DNA from 4 places in the Marinomonas dokdonensis genome. Region 2 is predicted to be linked to each of the others. Evidence: predicted binding sites of a transcription regulator. Region 2 holds the regulator's gene; each other region holds the start of a gene.
What was found. The regulator LexA, encoded in region 2, represses DNA repair genes until DNA is damaged. The targets are predictions, from matches to a motif close to TACTGTNTANNTANACAGTA.

Region 1: a site for LexA is predicted at 1,401-1,420, ahead of recN (DNA repair protein RecN). Genes of this name have one in related genera too.
Region 3: a site for LexA is predicted at 1,416-1,435, ahead of dinB (DNA polymerase IV). Genes of this name have one in related genera too.
Region 4: a site for LexA is predicted at 2,605-2,624, ahead of ruvC (crossover junction endodeoxyribonuclease RuvC). Genes of this name have one in related genera too.

What each region holds. Positions count from the first base shown of each region.
Region 1 is NZ_JBRAND010000001.1:937,072-940,871, forward strand. It holds gene ACUM5Y_RS04355 (sensor domain-containing diguanylate cyclase) at 1-1,256, opposite strand, end outside; gene recN (DNA repair protein RecN) at 1,449-3,119, shown strand; gene fur (ferric iron uptake transcriptional regulator) at 3,204-3,614, opposite strand; gene ACUM5Y_RS04370 (outer membrane protein assembly factor BamE) at 3,684-3,800, shown strand, end outside.
Region 2 is NZ_JBRAND010000004.1:193,824-197,623, forward strand. It holds gene topA (type I DNA topoisomerase) at 1-1,329, shown strand, start outside; gene ACUM5Y_RS11700 (DUF6586 family protein) at 1,326-1,793, shown strand; gene ACUM5Y_RS11705 (hypothetical protein) at 1,795-2,061, shown strand; gene lexA (transcriptional repressor LexA) at 2,129-2,749, opposite strand; gene dinG (ATP-dependent DNA helicase DinG) at 2,819-3,800, shown strand, end outside.
Region 3 is NZ_JBRAND010000003.1:551,722-555,521, forward strand. It holds gene ACUM5Y_RS10430 (flagellar assembly protein T N-terminal domain-containing protein) at 1-451, opposite strand, end outside; gene ACUM5Y_RS10435 (LPP20 family lipoprotein) at 453-1,070, opposite strand; gene dinB (DNA polymerase IV) at 1,446-2,504, shown strand; gene ACUM5Y_RS10445 (alpha/beta hydrolase) at 2,578-3,246, shown strand; gene ACUM5Y_RS10450 (inositol monophosphatase family protein) at 3,266-3,800, shown strand, end outside.
Region 4 is NZ_JBRAND010000004.1:321,004-324,803, reverse strand. It holds gene ACUM5Y_RS12390 (transcription elongation factor GreAB) at 15-518, shown strand; gene aspS (aspartate--tRNA ligase) at 715-2,484, shown strand; gene ruvC (crossover junction endodeoxyribonuclease RuvC) at 2,648-3,205, shown strand; gene ruvA (Holliday junction branch migration protein RuvA) at 3,202-3,800, shown strand, end outside.

The DNA.
Region 1 (3,800 bases), on a different contig from region 2:
TTCGCAAGCCCATCAAACTCTTGATACGTCACATCATCATGATTAATGAGATTCATACGTTCAGAGCTTTGTTGGATATGCTCCGCAAAAAACTCAATTCCTCGCCGAATCCGCTTCGTCGTAAAATGAGCCACTATGACTCCGAGCACACCCAATGCGCACATCAGCAGTAGGATATTTAAAACACTCGACTGCAATCGGTCTGTCAGCTCTTGTTGGTTGGTTTCTATTGCGGCTTGCAAGGCAGTCATATCCACATTGGAACCAACCACCCAATCCCACTCGGGTATCGAAGCGACGTAGGTTAGGGAGTTATAGTACCCCTGAGGGTCAGACATGGTGTTTTTTGGCCACAAATGGGAGAAGAAACCATAGAAAGGGGCTTTTTCTGTGAGCGCCAGTTGCTGTTGAATAATTTTTACGCCGTTGCCATCGGTCAGGTCGAGGTTCGCTTTGCCTATTAACTCAGGGTAAACCCCATTGGCAATCTGTACGCCATCTCGATCATGGATAAAAGCATACTCTTCATTGCTATCACCGAATCTTAGCTGATCAACATAGTGCAGTATTTCTTCTTGCACCGACTCTCTAACCACATCAACGTACTCGCCCGTTCCAAAGTACCAATCATAGGGGGCAAACTTTTGTACATAGACAATTTTTTTGAAGCTATTAACAGTGTCGCCAGGCTTTTTCCAATAACCTTCTGTAAAGCCATGGCCGTAGCGTTTTACGATATCTATCTCATCGCGCAGAGGGTAATTGCCCATATCATCCTGAAGGTCATATAAATTGGTGCCTTCTGATTTAGGATAAACAGGGTACAAAATTACATCCCCCTGTAACGTATCGATAAAGTAATAGCCCCGCCCTTGGTTATACCTAAGACCCCGCACAGTTTCTCGAATCAGCTGCTTGATCTCGTCATCCGACTTAATACCTTGATTAGTGGTATAGATGTCCATCATCAGACTGTTGAGCTCGTAGACACGATTCTTTAAATCATTTTTGAGGTCTTGTTCTATTTTATCGTTACGATAGTGGGCGAGGTTTACCAAGGTGTCTACGCGGTTTTTCAGCTGTGAGCGAACTTGACTGATATGGGCTCGCTCTAAGCGTATGGAGTCCAGCTCGTATTTTTCATAGATACTCTCTATCCATAAAGCAGAGGTGATCAGTAGGGCAATAGCGCCTAGGGAAAGTGCATTGGTAAACACTAACAAGGTCAGTCTTTTTTTCTTCGCTTGCAAGCTCATCCTTAGCCCTATTCCCTAAATATGTTAACGAGATACCTAATACTACCCTGTTTCCCTAAGCATCTGCTAGCGCTATAAAGTACTTTTAAAAAATGCAAAACAAGAGAAATAAATCACTCTGCTACTTGTCAAAAAACAACCAAATACTGTATAAATAACCATATAAATAGTTACTCTCTTTTGGAGCTTATTATGCTGTCCAGCATCGCTATATCCAACTTCGCTATTGTGGAATCCTTAGACTTGGAATTTAAAACCGGTATGACGGTTATTTCTGGGGAAACAGGAGCCGGTAAGTCCATCATGGTGGACGCCCTATCCCTATGTTTAGGCGGGCGAACGGATGCAGGCGTAGTGCGCCACGGAGAGAAGCGTGCCGATATTAGTGCCACTTTTGATATCCAAGCCTACCCACATGTGCACGACTGGCTAGAAGAAAGAGAGCTCGACCAAGATCAGCACTGTATTTTACGTCGCGTTATTAGCAAAGAGGGTCGATCTAAGGCTTATATCAATGGCCGTCCTTGCACCTTAGGCGATTTAAAAGAAGTGGGCAGCCACCTAGTAGACATACATGGCCAGCACGAGCATCAATCTTTATTGAAAAAAAGTGCCCAGCGCCAGCAATTGGACGAGTTTGGTCAATTGACCGAACTAAGCAAACAAGTCGCCCAGCAATATGGCACCTGGAAACAACTAAAAGAAGAACTGAGCGCACAACAAAACCGTTCGAGTGAACAGGAAGCCAAAATACAGCTATTGGCCTATCAATCTCAGGAATTAGAACAACTCGACCTAAAAGAAGGCGAAATCGAATCGCTAGAAAAAGAACAAGCCTTCCTGTCTAACATTGCAGACTCCCAATTTAAGGCCTATCAAGCGAGCGGAATATTAGCGGACAACGACGAGGGCAATATCTGCTCTTTGCTCAATCAAGCTCTTCAGAGCGCATCACAAATCACCCCAGCCACCAAAGAGCTGGAAAACGCCCTGGAAATGATGAACGCTGCCCTAATTCAAGCCCAAGAAGCCGCCGATAGTCTGCATCATTATCAGGACACCTTAGAGCAAGACCCAGCTCGCCTTGCGCAAGTTGAAGAACGTTTGAGTCATATTTACGACACGGCCCGCAAACACAAACAATTGCCAGAAGCATTGCTTATCTTGCGTGAAAGCGTCGATGCTGAACTCGCAGAGCTGCAAGGCAGCGAAGAAAGCATCGATGTTTTAAAAGAAAAAGAAGAGCAAGCCTACGAAAAACTTACCGCTCTCGCCACGAATCTGACCGAGCAACGCATTGCAACAAAAGACAAACTGGCCAAACAAGTGGAAGAACAGCTACATGGATTAGGCATGCCTCATGCGCGCTTCTTCATTCAATGTCAGCCATTGAACCAAGTCAGCGCCAATGGTTTTGAAGAAGTCGAATACCTTATTGCTTCTAACCCAGGGCAGCCAGCCCAGGCCATTAGAAAGGTGGCTTCTGGAGGGGAGTTATCACGTATTAGTCTTGGTATTCAGGTAGTTACAGCTAATACCTCTGTTATCCCAACCCTAGTGTTTGATGAGGTCGATGTGGGCATTAGCGGTGGTGTAGCAGAAGTGGTTGGCCGCATGCTGCGATCTGTCGGTGCTCGTGGACAAGTCTTCTGTGTGACGCACTTGGCGCAAGTAGCGGCTCAAGGTAACCAGCATTTACGAGTGAGCAAACAAGTCGCCAATGAAGCGACTTCTTCACAAGTGGAACAACTCAAAGACACCCAGCGCACTCATGAGATCGCCCGCTTACTCGGCGGCATAGAGTTAACAGAACAAACTCTTGCCCATGCCCGAGAGATGCTGGGTAATGTACAACTCCAGTAACCCTAGCCCATCACTATTCGTTCAAAACAAAAAAAGTGGAGCTCTCGGTAAAGAGAAACTCCACTTTTCAAACTCTTTACACCCTTAGCTTTTTTTAGGGCGCACGTACATGATTAGGCTGTGATCTTCGATTTCGAAGCCATATTCTTCAGCAATTTCGTGTTGGCGTTTTTCAATAACAGGGTCAACAAACTCAATCACACGGCCACTTTCTAGGCAGATCATGTGGTCGTGGTGATCACCTTTAGCCAACTCAAACACAGCAGTACCAGCTTCAAAGTGGTGGCGCATCACCAAACCAGCGGTTTCAAATTGAGTAAGCACTCGGTAAACTGTTGCCAAACCAACATCTTCACCTTGATCTAGCAAAGTACGATACACATCGTCCGCACTCAAATGATGCTCGCCAGCATTCTCAAGAATTTGTAAAATTTTCACTCGTGGAAGAGTTACCTTGAGTCCGGCTTTCTTTAGTTCTTGATTTTCACTGCTCATGAGTCATTCTCTATTCGATCTTGTTGATATTTACTTTATCATTAGCACACCCGTTTTAGGATATTACCGATGAAAAAATCAATTTTTGTACTATGCGCCGCATTAACACTAAGCGCATGCAGTTTATTTCCATCACCTTACAAGGTCCCTGTAGAGCAAGGCAATCTTATAACAGAGGAGCAGCTA
Region 2 (3,800 bases):
AAAGGCCGTATTCTACGCTTCGATGGTTATACTCGTGCCATGCAAACAGTTGTGAAAAAAGGTGAAGATAATATCTTACCGGATGTGGCGAAAGGAGAGTCCTTAAGCCTTAACCAACTATTGCCAGAGCAGCACTTTACTAAGCCTATTGCCCGCTTTAGTGAAGCAAGTTTGGTAAAAGAACTTGAAAAACGTGGTATTGGCCGACCATCCACTTATGCGTCAATTATTTCAACAATCCAAGATCGTGGTTACGTGCGGGTAGAAAACCGTCGTTTCTATGCCGAAAAGATGGGTGACATAGTTACCGAACGTTTGGTGGATAGTTTTCATTCTTTGATGAATTTCAGCTTTACCGCACAGATGGAAGAGCAACTGGATGAAATAGCAGAAGGCCGTGAGAACTGGATTAAAGCTCTAAATGCTTTCTATCATGATTTCAGTGGCGTTTTAGCTAAAGCGGAAGACCCTGAGCAGGGTATGATGTTAAACGAGCCGACACCGACCGATGTGGCTTGTCCTACTTGCTCTCGTCCAATGCAAATTCGTACTGCCAGTACCGGTGTGTTCATGTCTTGTTCTGGTTATGCTTTGCCACCAAAAGAACGTTGTAAAGCCACCATCAACCTAGTTCGTGGTGACGAAGCTGTTGCTGTGGATGATGAAGAAGGTGAGTCTAAAGCGCTTATCAATAAGCGTCGTTGCAGCATTTGTGGCTCCGCCATGGACAGCTACTTGATGGACGAGAAGCGCAAGCTTCATGTATGTGGCAATAACCCATCGTGTTCTGGTTATGAAGTTGAGTCCGGCACTTTTAAAATAAAAGGCTATGACGGTCCTTTATTGGAATGTGATAAATGTGGCTCGGACATGCAGTTAAAAACAGGGCGTTTTGGTAAATACTTTGGTTGTACCAACGAAACCTGTAAAAACACTCGTAAGTTGCTTCGTAATGGTGAAGCAGCGCCGCCAAAAATGGACCCTGTACCCATGCCGGATCTGGCTTGTCTTAAGGTTGAAGACCATTATGTATTGCGTGATGGGGCGACCGGTTTGTTCTTGGCTGCCAGTCAATTCCCTCGTAAGCGAGAGACACGTGCGCCGCTAGTGAGTGAGCTGTTACCTTATATGGAGCAGATTGATCCTAAGTATCATTTCTTCCGTACCGCGCCTGTTGCTGACTCCGAAGGTCGACCAACGATTATTCGTTACAGTCGTAAAACCAAAGAGCAGTATGTGATGACAGAAGAAGAAGGCAAGCCTACTGGTTGGAAAGCCTTCTATGTTGGTACTAAGTGGGTCATCGAAGAGGGTAAGAAAAAGAAATGACAGGGGCGAGTATCGCAAGCGCGACCAACCAAAAATTAGACGCAGCCCGTCGGTTGATACAACAAAGCCAAGCCTGCAATGAGCATTGGTTATGTGCTGGGCTGGAAAGCTCGGCCATCTTTCAATTGCGCAGTGCGTTGAATGGTTTGTTGCAAGAAGTCCGTACCGCCTATGGCTTGTCATTTTCTTGGGATGTGACAAATTTATTGGAGCAAGCCGCGCAAAAGGGCTTGGTCATTCCAGTATTGTCTGAGCTTGGGGATTTGCTTGCTCAGCCGCAGTCTTGGTGCTCACAACTACAACAAGCTTATTTGGTTGAGTTCGAATGCCGAACGTCTACCGTGGCGGTGGTTGGTGAGGATTTGATTGGTAAAGGTGGTGATGAAGGTGCGTCTGTTGGCTTCTATTTATCAAAACTGGTTGAATTAGTGTTACGTTTTAGAGAAGAGTCATCAGAGTATTAAAATGAAAGAGTCCTATTTAGAAATTGTTGAGTTAGATAATGGTGACATTGTGTTACGTCCTGCCAGTGAAGATGGCGAAGAAACTGAGCCATTAGCGACGTTACAAATTTCTGACGATACCAAGTCCTACCTGAAAGAGCGTTATTTTGAATTAGCGAAGTGTATGTTTCATGCCGGCATAGACTTTGTGTATTCTGATGAGCAAACTTTTGGTGAAGAAACCGAGTCTTTAGAAGGGGGTGATATGCGCCCGAAGATTCTTCACTAGAGAAAATACAACAATAAAAAAGGTGAAGTCTTAGCTTCACCTTTTTTATTGTCTATTGCTTAGGTTCTTATAAACCCTGACGAATGACACCAACGGAGAGGCCTTCAATGGCAAACTCTTCGCTTTCAAGATCAACTATGATGTCATTAAACTCTTCGTTTTCAGGGATTAGCCTTACTTTACTGCCTTTTTGCTCAAAGCGTTTTACAGTAACTTCATCGCCAATCCGAGCGACGACGATTTGACCATTACGTACAGCAGTGGTTTTATGAACGGCTAATAAATCGCCCTCCATAATGCCAATGTTTTTCATGCTGGTACCGGTTACAGACAGAAAATAGTCTGCTTTAGGAGAGAACATGGCAGCAGGAATATTGACGTGTGAATCAATGTTTTCCTGGGCTAGCACAGGGTAACCAGCGGCGACTTTGCCGATAACGGGTAAGCCGAGCTCGTCGGTTTCTTCGTTGGCGGCTTGTTCGATTAAACGAATGCCACGGGACGCACCAGACAGCATTTCGATCGCGCCTTTTTTCGCCAAGGCCTTAAGATGTTCCTCGGCGGCATTAGGGGATTTAAAGCCCAATCGCCTAGCGATCTCTGCTCGTGTTGGTGGGAAACCTGTTTCATTAATAAATTCGCGAATGGTTTCTAGTACGTCAGATTGTCTTTTGGTTAATTTAATCATAGGTCATCTGGTTGTTTATACAGTAACTGTTATTATATACAGCATTATCCACGATACTCAATAAATTAAATGCTTTCAGACGAACTTAAAAAACAAATTCAGCAAGCTTACCGTGATTCCCTTGACGCTAAGTCCCATAAGCCAAGGGTAGGTCAGCGCCAAATGATCGGTGCTATCGCTCGTACATTGGGGAATATTCGCCAAGACAGCGAAGGGAATCGCTTGGAAGAAAAGCATGTGGCCGTGATTGAGGCGGGGACGGGTACAGGTAAAACCTTATCCTATTGTCTGGCGGCGATTCCGATTGCTAAGGCTAAAGGGTTAAAGTTGGTGATCTCGACTGCCACGGTGGCCTTGCAAGAGCAGATACTTCATAAAGAGCTGCCAAATTTATTGGAGCATACGGATTTTGCCTTTAAATATACCTTGGCCAAAGGTCGGGGGCGCTATCTTTGTTTGAATAACCTAGAAGGTTATTTGAGTACCGAAGAGCAAGCCATGGATGATATGTTTGCGGGTTTGTTTGAGCAGCACTTGCAGTCTGACGATGTCAATACTGTGCTTTATCAAGAAATGGATACTGCCATATCTGCCGGGGAATGGGATGGCGACAAAGATAATTGGTCTGGGATCATACGTGAACAAGATTGGCGTCGCTTAACGACGGATCATCAGCAGTGTACGAATCGAAATTGTGCTAATTACTCAGCTTGTCCGTTTTTTAAGGCTAGGGCTGAAATTGAAGTAGCAGATGTGATTGTTGCTAACCATGATTTGGTGTTAGCGGATCTATCTTTGGGTGGTGGTGCTATTCTAAGTGCCCCGAAAGAAACCATCTATGTATTCGATGAGGGTCACCATTTGCCCGATAAGGCCATCGGTCATTTCCGCCATGAGGTGCGTTTACAGCAGAGTATTTCTTGGTTGCGTCAGCTGGAAAAAAACCTTGTCAATCTTAAGCAAGAGTTAACGGATGATGTGAGTTTGACTGGGCAACTCTTGTTGAAAATCCCGCAACAGATTCAATCCATTACCAACTTTATTCAATACG
Region 3 (3,800 bases), on a different contig from region 2:
ACTCTCTTGAGATGTTGCTCAATGCGCCTAGATTCGCTTGCTGAGGTGTTTGTATTTCAAAGCCTGTGATGGCAACCGATTTTTTGTAGTAATGGGTAGAGCCTGTGCTGCATTGAGAATCTGCGGTGACCTCGACTTGGGCTATGACTTTGAGAAAGTCGCCATTACGCTCTTCTGAAATGACTCTGGCTTTCTGAACTCGGCCCGCGCTACGTATTTCAATGCTGGATTCAAGCTCGCCATTTTCTAAATGGTCTTTAACACTGACTCTCGAACTGGATTCAAGTACAGCTTGTTTTATAGCTTGTTCTGTCGCACGGTATCGAGCATCAACAAGGTCATCGTTGTAGATGACAGCTTCGCCCACAGCCCGAACGTTAAGCGCAAAGCTTAGAGTTGGGGTAAGCGAGATGAAAAGAAGGCTAATTGATAGTGCTAAAAAACGTGCCATTTTATTCAATAGTATAGAAATTAGTCGCGGGCTTGGCTGGGCTCTCTATGTTAACAGATTGGCTAGCAGAGCGGACTTGGCAACTAGGGTTGCTGGTTAGGCTTTCTGGTGAGCTAACACATTGTCGGAAGTTGTCTTGTAGTGCCATTTCAACCACAGTCTCAAAGGTGCCGTCCTCGTGCTCACGTTGTGATACTACTTTGGCGCCAACAAGATAGGCATCAACATAGGTTCTTAGCTCATCATGTTGCAAAACCATATTGCTTAAGGAGCTTGAACCGTCAATTTTAAGACCGTAAACACGTTCCGAAAGATTACGGTAAGCATCTAGAGTAGAGCTACGTAGAGTCATGATACGAGTTTGAGACTTAGAGTAACGCTTGCTTGTCATCATCGCTGCATAGCCTGTTGCGGTTACAATGATGGGTTCACTCTGTGCAACCGTGACCACCTGGTTATTGGAGGTGGTGCCAGTGTTGGCATAGGTGGTTGAGGTATTGCCATTACAGGGGGCAACACTAGTACAATTTTGCGCGCTGCTATCTGTCGTCGTTGTCTGGCAACCATATAAAACAATGGTGGCGGCCGTAATTAAAGATAAGCGTGTTAATAATGTCATTGTGTTGTCCTGAATTTGGAAATCCGTATCGAGAGTATTCTTATCGTTGCTCAACTGGAGGTCATTCTAAGCGTCATTTCATCATCAGCCATTTGCTATCACGATTCACAACATAAACGACACAAGGGGCAAAGCAACTAGATGTTGAAAATGTAAACTATTTTGAGGGTGAGCGTCCATGTTTGGTAGTGCAAAAGTGAGGTTTTTATCGGTTTTTACTCATATAAACCCTATATGTGGCTAGTTTTTAAAAAAAGTCTGGGTAGAACAGGGAATTAAGGCGAGATTGTTTGTGGTGATAAAGTTCTGTTTAGTGCTGGCTGAAAGGCGATCAATTGATTATTATACTGTATATTTATACAGTTTGAGGTTGTTTTGTCTCAGCGCAAAATCATCCACATTGATGCCGATTGCTTTTATGCCGCCATTGAAATGCGGGATGATCCAAGCTTATGTGAGTTACCCATTGCCATTGGTGGGCCAGCAAATACGCGCAGTGTCTTAGCCACGGCCAATTACGTCGCCCGTTCCTATGGGGTACGTTCTGCTATGCCGACCGCTATGGCGTTGCGTTTGTGCCCATCCCTGAAAGTCCTGCCCGGTAATATGGCGAAATATCGTCAGGCATCTGAACTAATGCATGAAGTTTTTCGTGAATACACCACAATTATTGAACCATTATCCTTAGATGAAGCGTACTTAGATGTGACCCATGCCGACGCTTACCAAGGCAGCGCGACCCTCATTGCGCAAGCGATTCGTGAGAAAATCTTTGCCAAAGTCGGGATTACTGTGTCAGCAGGAGTGGCCAGCAACAAGTTCCTCGCGAAAGTAGCCAGTGACTGGCAAAAACCCAATGGGTTAACTGTTGTAACACCGGAGCAACAGGATGAATTTGTTGCTGCTGTGCCAGTAAAGAGAATATCGGGGGTGGGTAAGGTGGCTCAAGAGCGGTTTACCAAGCTTGGCGTTGAAACCTGTGCGGATCTACAAAAGCTAGACTTTGCTTTATTGCAAAAGGCTTTTGGCACTATGGCGTTTCGCTTATCTCAATTTGCCCTTGGCATAGATGATCGACCCGTGAGCACCTCTAGAGAGCGAAAAAGCATTTCTGTTGAGCATACTTTCGCGAAAGATCTTCAAGGCTTGGCGGAAGGGGTGGCAGTTCTGCCGAAACTGTTGCAAGAGCTTGAACAACGCATGACGGGGCGCAATTTCGAAACCCGTTTAAATAAATATTACTTAAAACTTAAATTCGATGATTTTACGCAAACCACCATTGAGCGGCCTATTAAAGAAAAACTCTCCGTACAGATATTCAACGAGCTATTTCAGCAGGCTTATCAACGTCAGCAAAAACCGATTCGGCTGGTGGGGGTTGGCTATCGTTTGGTGACCGAGTCTCCTCAGCAAATGTCTCTGATTTTTGAATGAAGAGCCTTCATTAAAAAGCTTTTATGGTAGGCTAGGGGCATTTATTTAAGCTTACGTCATAAGAGAGGAAACTATGTCAGAGTTATTGCCCTGTGTTGAGGTCGAGATAGGTGAAAAACCACAACATTGCGTAATATGGCTACATGGATTGGGTTCAGATGGTCATGATTTTGAAGGGTTAGTGCCAAGTTTAAATCTAGAAAAAAGTTTATCTGTTCGATTCATTTTTCCCCATGCGCCCCGTCGTCCTGTCACAGTGAATGGTGGTATGGCCATGCGCGCTTGGTACGATATTTATGAAATGACCCTTGATCGCAAGGTGGACATGGAGAATATCCAAGAGTCTTGCGAACAAATTGAAGCCTTGGTTGCCGCGCAGATTGATTTGGGTATTCCGACAGAAAACATTGTTATAGCGGGTTTTTCTCAAGGCGGAGTGATTGCTTACCAACTGGCATTACATTCCAATCACAAATTTGCCGGTGTTATGGCGCTATCGACGTATCTAGCTGACAGTGATCAAGTGCCACCTGCACAAGAGTGTGTGAATGGTAAAACACCACTATTGATTCATCACGGCTCCCAGGATCCAATTGTTGACCCAAGCTTGGCGGTCAAAGCGAAAGACCTGTTTACTAAAAAGGGTTTTGATTTGGTCTACAAAACTTACCCTATGCCACACTCTGTATGCCCAGAACAAGTTATCGACATATCTGCTTGGTTGAATGAGCGTCTTTCCTAATTAGCTAGAGTAATAATTGATGATGACGGAACAATACAAAAGCTGGCTTGCTTCTGCTTTGCAGTGGTCGAGGCAAGCTGGCGAAATGATCAAGCAAGCCCGTCAAGCGTCGGCTTTTGTCAGAGACTATAAAGCGGATCATGAATTGGTCACCACCACGGACGTAGCGGTGGATGAGTATTTGTGTGCAGAAATAGCCCGTACCTATGGTGATCACATAATCTTGTCTGAAGAGTCGTCGCCTTCGCTGGTGTTGAGTGATCTTCCCAAGGATACACCTGTCTGGGTGATTGACCCTATTGATGGGACGGTCAATTATGCCCACGGCCATCTTCATGTGGCCGTATCGATCGCGGTTTACTTTAATGGCGAACGAGTCGTTGGAGTGGTGAATGCGCCTTTCTTGGATGAGTGCTATTGGGCTAGCAAAGGTGGAGGCGCTTTTTGTAATGACCGTACTTTGGCTGTATCGGGCAATACGAACCTGCGTAACGCCCTTGTAGCTACGGGCTTTCCTTATCAGAAACAGGCCTTAACCCCTATTGTTGAACGTG
Region 4 (3,800 bases), 130 kb from region 2:
AGCGAATAGGAACGATGAAACAAGCTAAGATGATTGATAAAGCACAGGTGTACAAAGAAGTTCTTAAAGTTTTGGCTGAGCGCAATAAAACAGCCCAGTTTGCCGCTAAACAAGCGTATGAGGCCGCAACCAACAGTGAGTCTGTCGCGGAAAATAAATACGATACATTTGGTCTGGAGGCTTCTTACTTAGCCCATGGGCAATCTCAACGACTTCTAGAATGTGAGCAAGAATACTTGGCCTTTACAAAATGGCAGCCTGAATCTTTTACAAGTGAAAGTGAGATTAAACTCGGGGCGTTAGTATCTTTATTGGACATGGATTCAGGTTTGGAAAAACATCTTTTTATTGCCCCCATCGCGGGAGGATTATCCATCAGTGTTGAAGATAAAAAGGTGCTTATCATTTCCCCATCCAGTCCCGTGGCAAAAGCAATATGGCATAAAACCCTAGACAGTGAGGTTGATTTGCCCGTCAGCGGGCATAAGGTCAATTTTTGCGTGGAATATATTGCTTGATAATCCACATAGAGTAAGACAATTTTTCGTCTTGCTCTAGTGACGGGCAGCGTGTTCGCATATAATGCTGTGCCTAAAAAATTTAGAACCTAAGGTTTTGGTGTAAGTTAAGCTGGTTTTCTTAGAAGAAAAGCCAACCAAAACCTAGGTAGCAAGAACACATCACTCTTACGAAGACAGTAATAGGATACAAATTATGCGCAGTCATTATTGCGGCGAGCTTAATGCTTCAAACGTTTCACAAGAAATAACCCTTTGTGGTTGGGTTCATCGTCGTCGAGATCATGGTGGTGTTATCTTTTTAGATGTACGCGATCGTGAAGGTATTACTCAAGTAGTATTTGACCCAGATCGTGCTGATAGCTTCGCACTGGCGGACAGTGTGCGTAATGAATACGTTATTAAATTAACTGGTTTGGTTCGTGCTCGCCCTGAGGGAACTGTAAACCCAAATATGGCTACTGGTGAAATTGAAGTGCTAGGCACGAGTTTAGAAATTCTAAATGCCGCACAAACACCACCATTCCAGCTAGACGAGCACCAAGCTGTTGGTGAAGACATTCGTCTTAAAAATCGTTTCATAGATTTACGTCGTCCAGAAGTGCAGCAAAAAATGCGCTTCCGTTCTAAAGTGACGTCAGTATTACGTCGCTACCTTGATGACAATGGCTTTCTTGATATTGAAACACCAATCTTAACACGCGCTACACCTGAAGGCGCTCGTGATTACTTGGTTCCTAGCCGTACACAACAAGGCAGCTTCTTCGCATTGCCTCAGTCGCCACAGTTGTTCAAACAATTGTTGATGGTGTCAGGCTTTGACCGTTATTACCAAATCGCTAAATGTTTCCGTGATGAAGATTTGCGTGCCGATCGTCAACCAGAATTCACACAGGTGGACATCGAAACATCCTTCATGAGCGAAGAGCAAATCATGGCCATGACGGAAGAGATGATCGTAGGCTTGTTTAAAGAACTGCTAAACGTTGATCTTGGCAGCTTCCCGCGTATGCCTTATTCAGAAGCCATGGAAAGCTACGGTAGTGACAAGCCTGATCTACGTATCCCACTGACAATTCAAACAGTTTCAGACCTAATGCTAGGCGTTGACTTCAAAGTCTTCTCTGGCCCAGCGGCCGACCCTAAAGGTCGTGTTGCAGCCCTTAAAGTACCAGGTGGTAGCTCATTAACGCGTAAGCAAATTGATGAGTACACTAAGTTTGTTGGTATTTACGGCGCGAAAGGTTTGGCTTACATCAAGGTAAATGATAAATCTAACCTAGAAGAAGGCTTACAGTCTCCGATCGTTAAATTCCTTCCTGTCGAAGTACGTGCCGCTCTATTAGAGCGCGTTGGTGCAGAAGATGGCGATTTGATCTTCTTCGGTTCTGATAGTGCCAAAGTAGTAAACGAAGCATTAGGTGCTTTACGTTGTAAAGTGGGCGAAGACCTTGATCTTTACACTTGCGAGTGGGCGCCACTTTGGGTTGTCGACTTCCCAATGTTTGAAGAAACGTCTGACGGTGGCATTACCGCTATTCACCACCCATTCACTGCGCCTTCATGTTCTCCAGAAGAATTGAAAGCCAATCCATTAACGGCGCTTTCGCAAGCCTATGACATGGTATTGAATGGTACCGAGCTAGGCGGTGGTTCTATCCGTATCCACCAATCTTCAATGCAGGAAACAGTTTTCGAACTTCTTAACATTAGTGAAGAAGAGCAAGAAGAGAAATTTGGCTTCCTATTAGATGCACTTAAATTCGGTGCGCCACCACACGGTGGTTTAGCATTTGGTTTGGATCGTCTAGTGATGCTAATGACGGGGTCTCAGTCTATCCGTGATGTTATCGCTTTCCCTAAAACTCAGAGTGCAACTTGTTTGTTAACACAAGCACCGGGTGAAGTTAGTGAGAAGCAACTTAAAGAGCTTAGCATTCGCGTTCGTAAACCTGTTGTTGAATAATTACAATTTGTAAACGTCCTAGCTTTACAGACGTTGAAATTGTTAACAGATTGAAAAATATCTGTAAAAGGCCGCTTTAATGCGGCCTTTTTACGTTTTGTCGTTGCATAGTTTGCTCAGGGCTGTTGAAATATACAGTAATTAGGTTAATGGATTATTATTTGTGAGTAAGACAAGAATATTGGCAATTGACCCAGGCTCTCGGGTAACCGGCTTTGCCATTATTGATGTAGACAAAGGTAAGAATCAGTATGTGGACAGTGGCTGCATTCGCTTACCTGATGGTGAACTGTCGGTTCGCCTCAAAGCTATTTTCACGGGTGTTAGCACTCTGTTAGATAAACATCAACCAGATGAGTTTGCCATTGAAGAAGTGTTTCTGGCTAAGAATGCAAATTCTGCCTTGAAACTTGGACAAGCAAGGGGAGCCGCTATCGTGGCCGCTGCGATGCAAGGCCTAGCGGTAAATGAATATGCCGCTCGTCGTGTGAAGCAATCCGTTGTGGGTAATGGTAATGCCGATAAAAGCCAAGTGCAGTCCATGGTGACCTTGTTGCTCGGTTTGTCATCTACACCCCAAGCAGATGCTGCCGATGCCTTGGCGATTGCCCTTTGTCATGCAAACACACGTACGTCAGGTGGTTTAGAATACGGCGTAGGTAAACGTGCTGGTCGCAGTTCTAAACGCTGGTCTGAACAAGATGTAAGGAAGGCCTTGTGATAGGTAGAATTGTTGGAACTCTGATTGAAAAATCCCCCCCAGAATTATTAGTTGATGTGGCGGGCATTGGTTATGAACTAAGTGCCTCCATGACAACTATTTATGACCTGCCACCTGTTGGTGGTGAAGTGGTCCTACACACACATTTTCAAGTAAAAGAAGATTCTCATACCCTTTATGGTTTTAGTAATAAAGGGGAGCGGGCGTTATTCCGTGTACTAATAAAAGTAAACGGTATTGGGCCAAAAATGGCTCTCGCCGTATTATCCAGCATGTCTTCCGAGGAGCTGGTCGCAAATGTCCAAGATTCGGATGTGACGGCTTTGACCAAAATACCAGGGGTCGGCAAAAAAACTGCAGAGCGCTTAATTATTGAATTGCGAGATAAACTCGGTCAGGCCGCTAAGAAGGACTTATTTACGGCGCCTGCCGTACTGCGTCAGGTGCAAGCAGACCCTAGGCAAGAAGCCGAAGCAGCGCTTATTGCACTGGGATATAAGCCTCAGGAGGCCGCTAAAGCTGTGGCAAACGTACCGGTTGATGGTGCCAGCAGCGAAGAAGTGATTCGAGCCGCACTGAAGGGAATGTTAAGGTA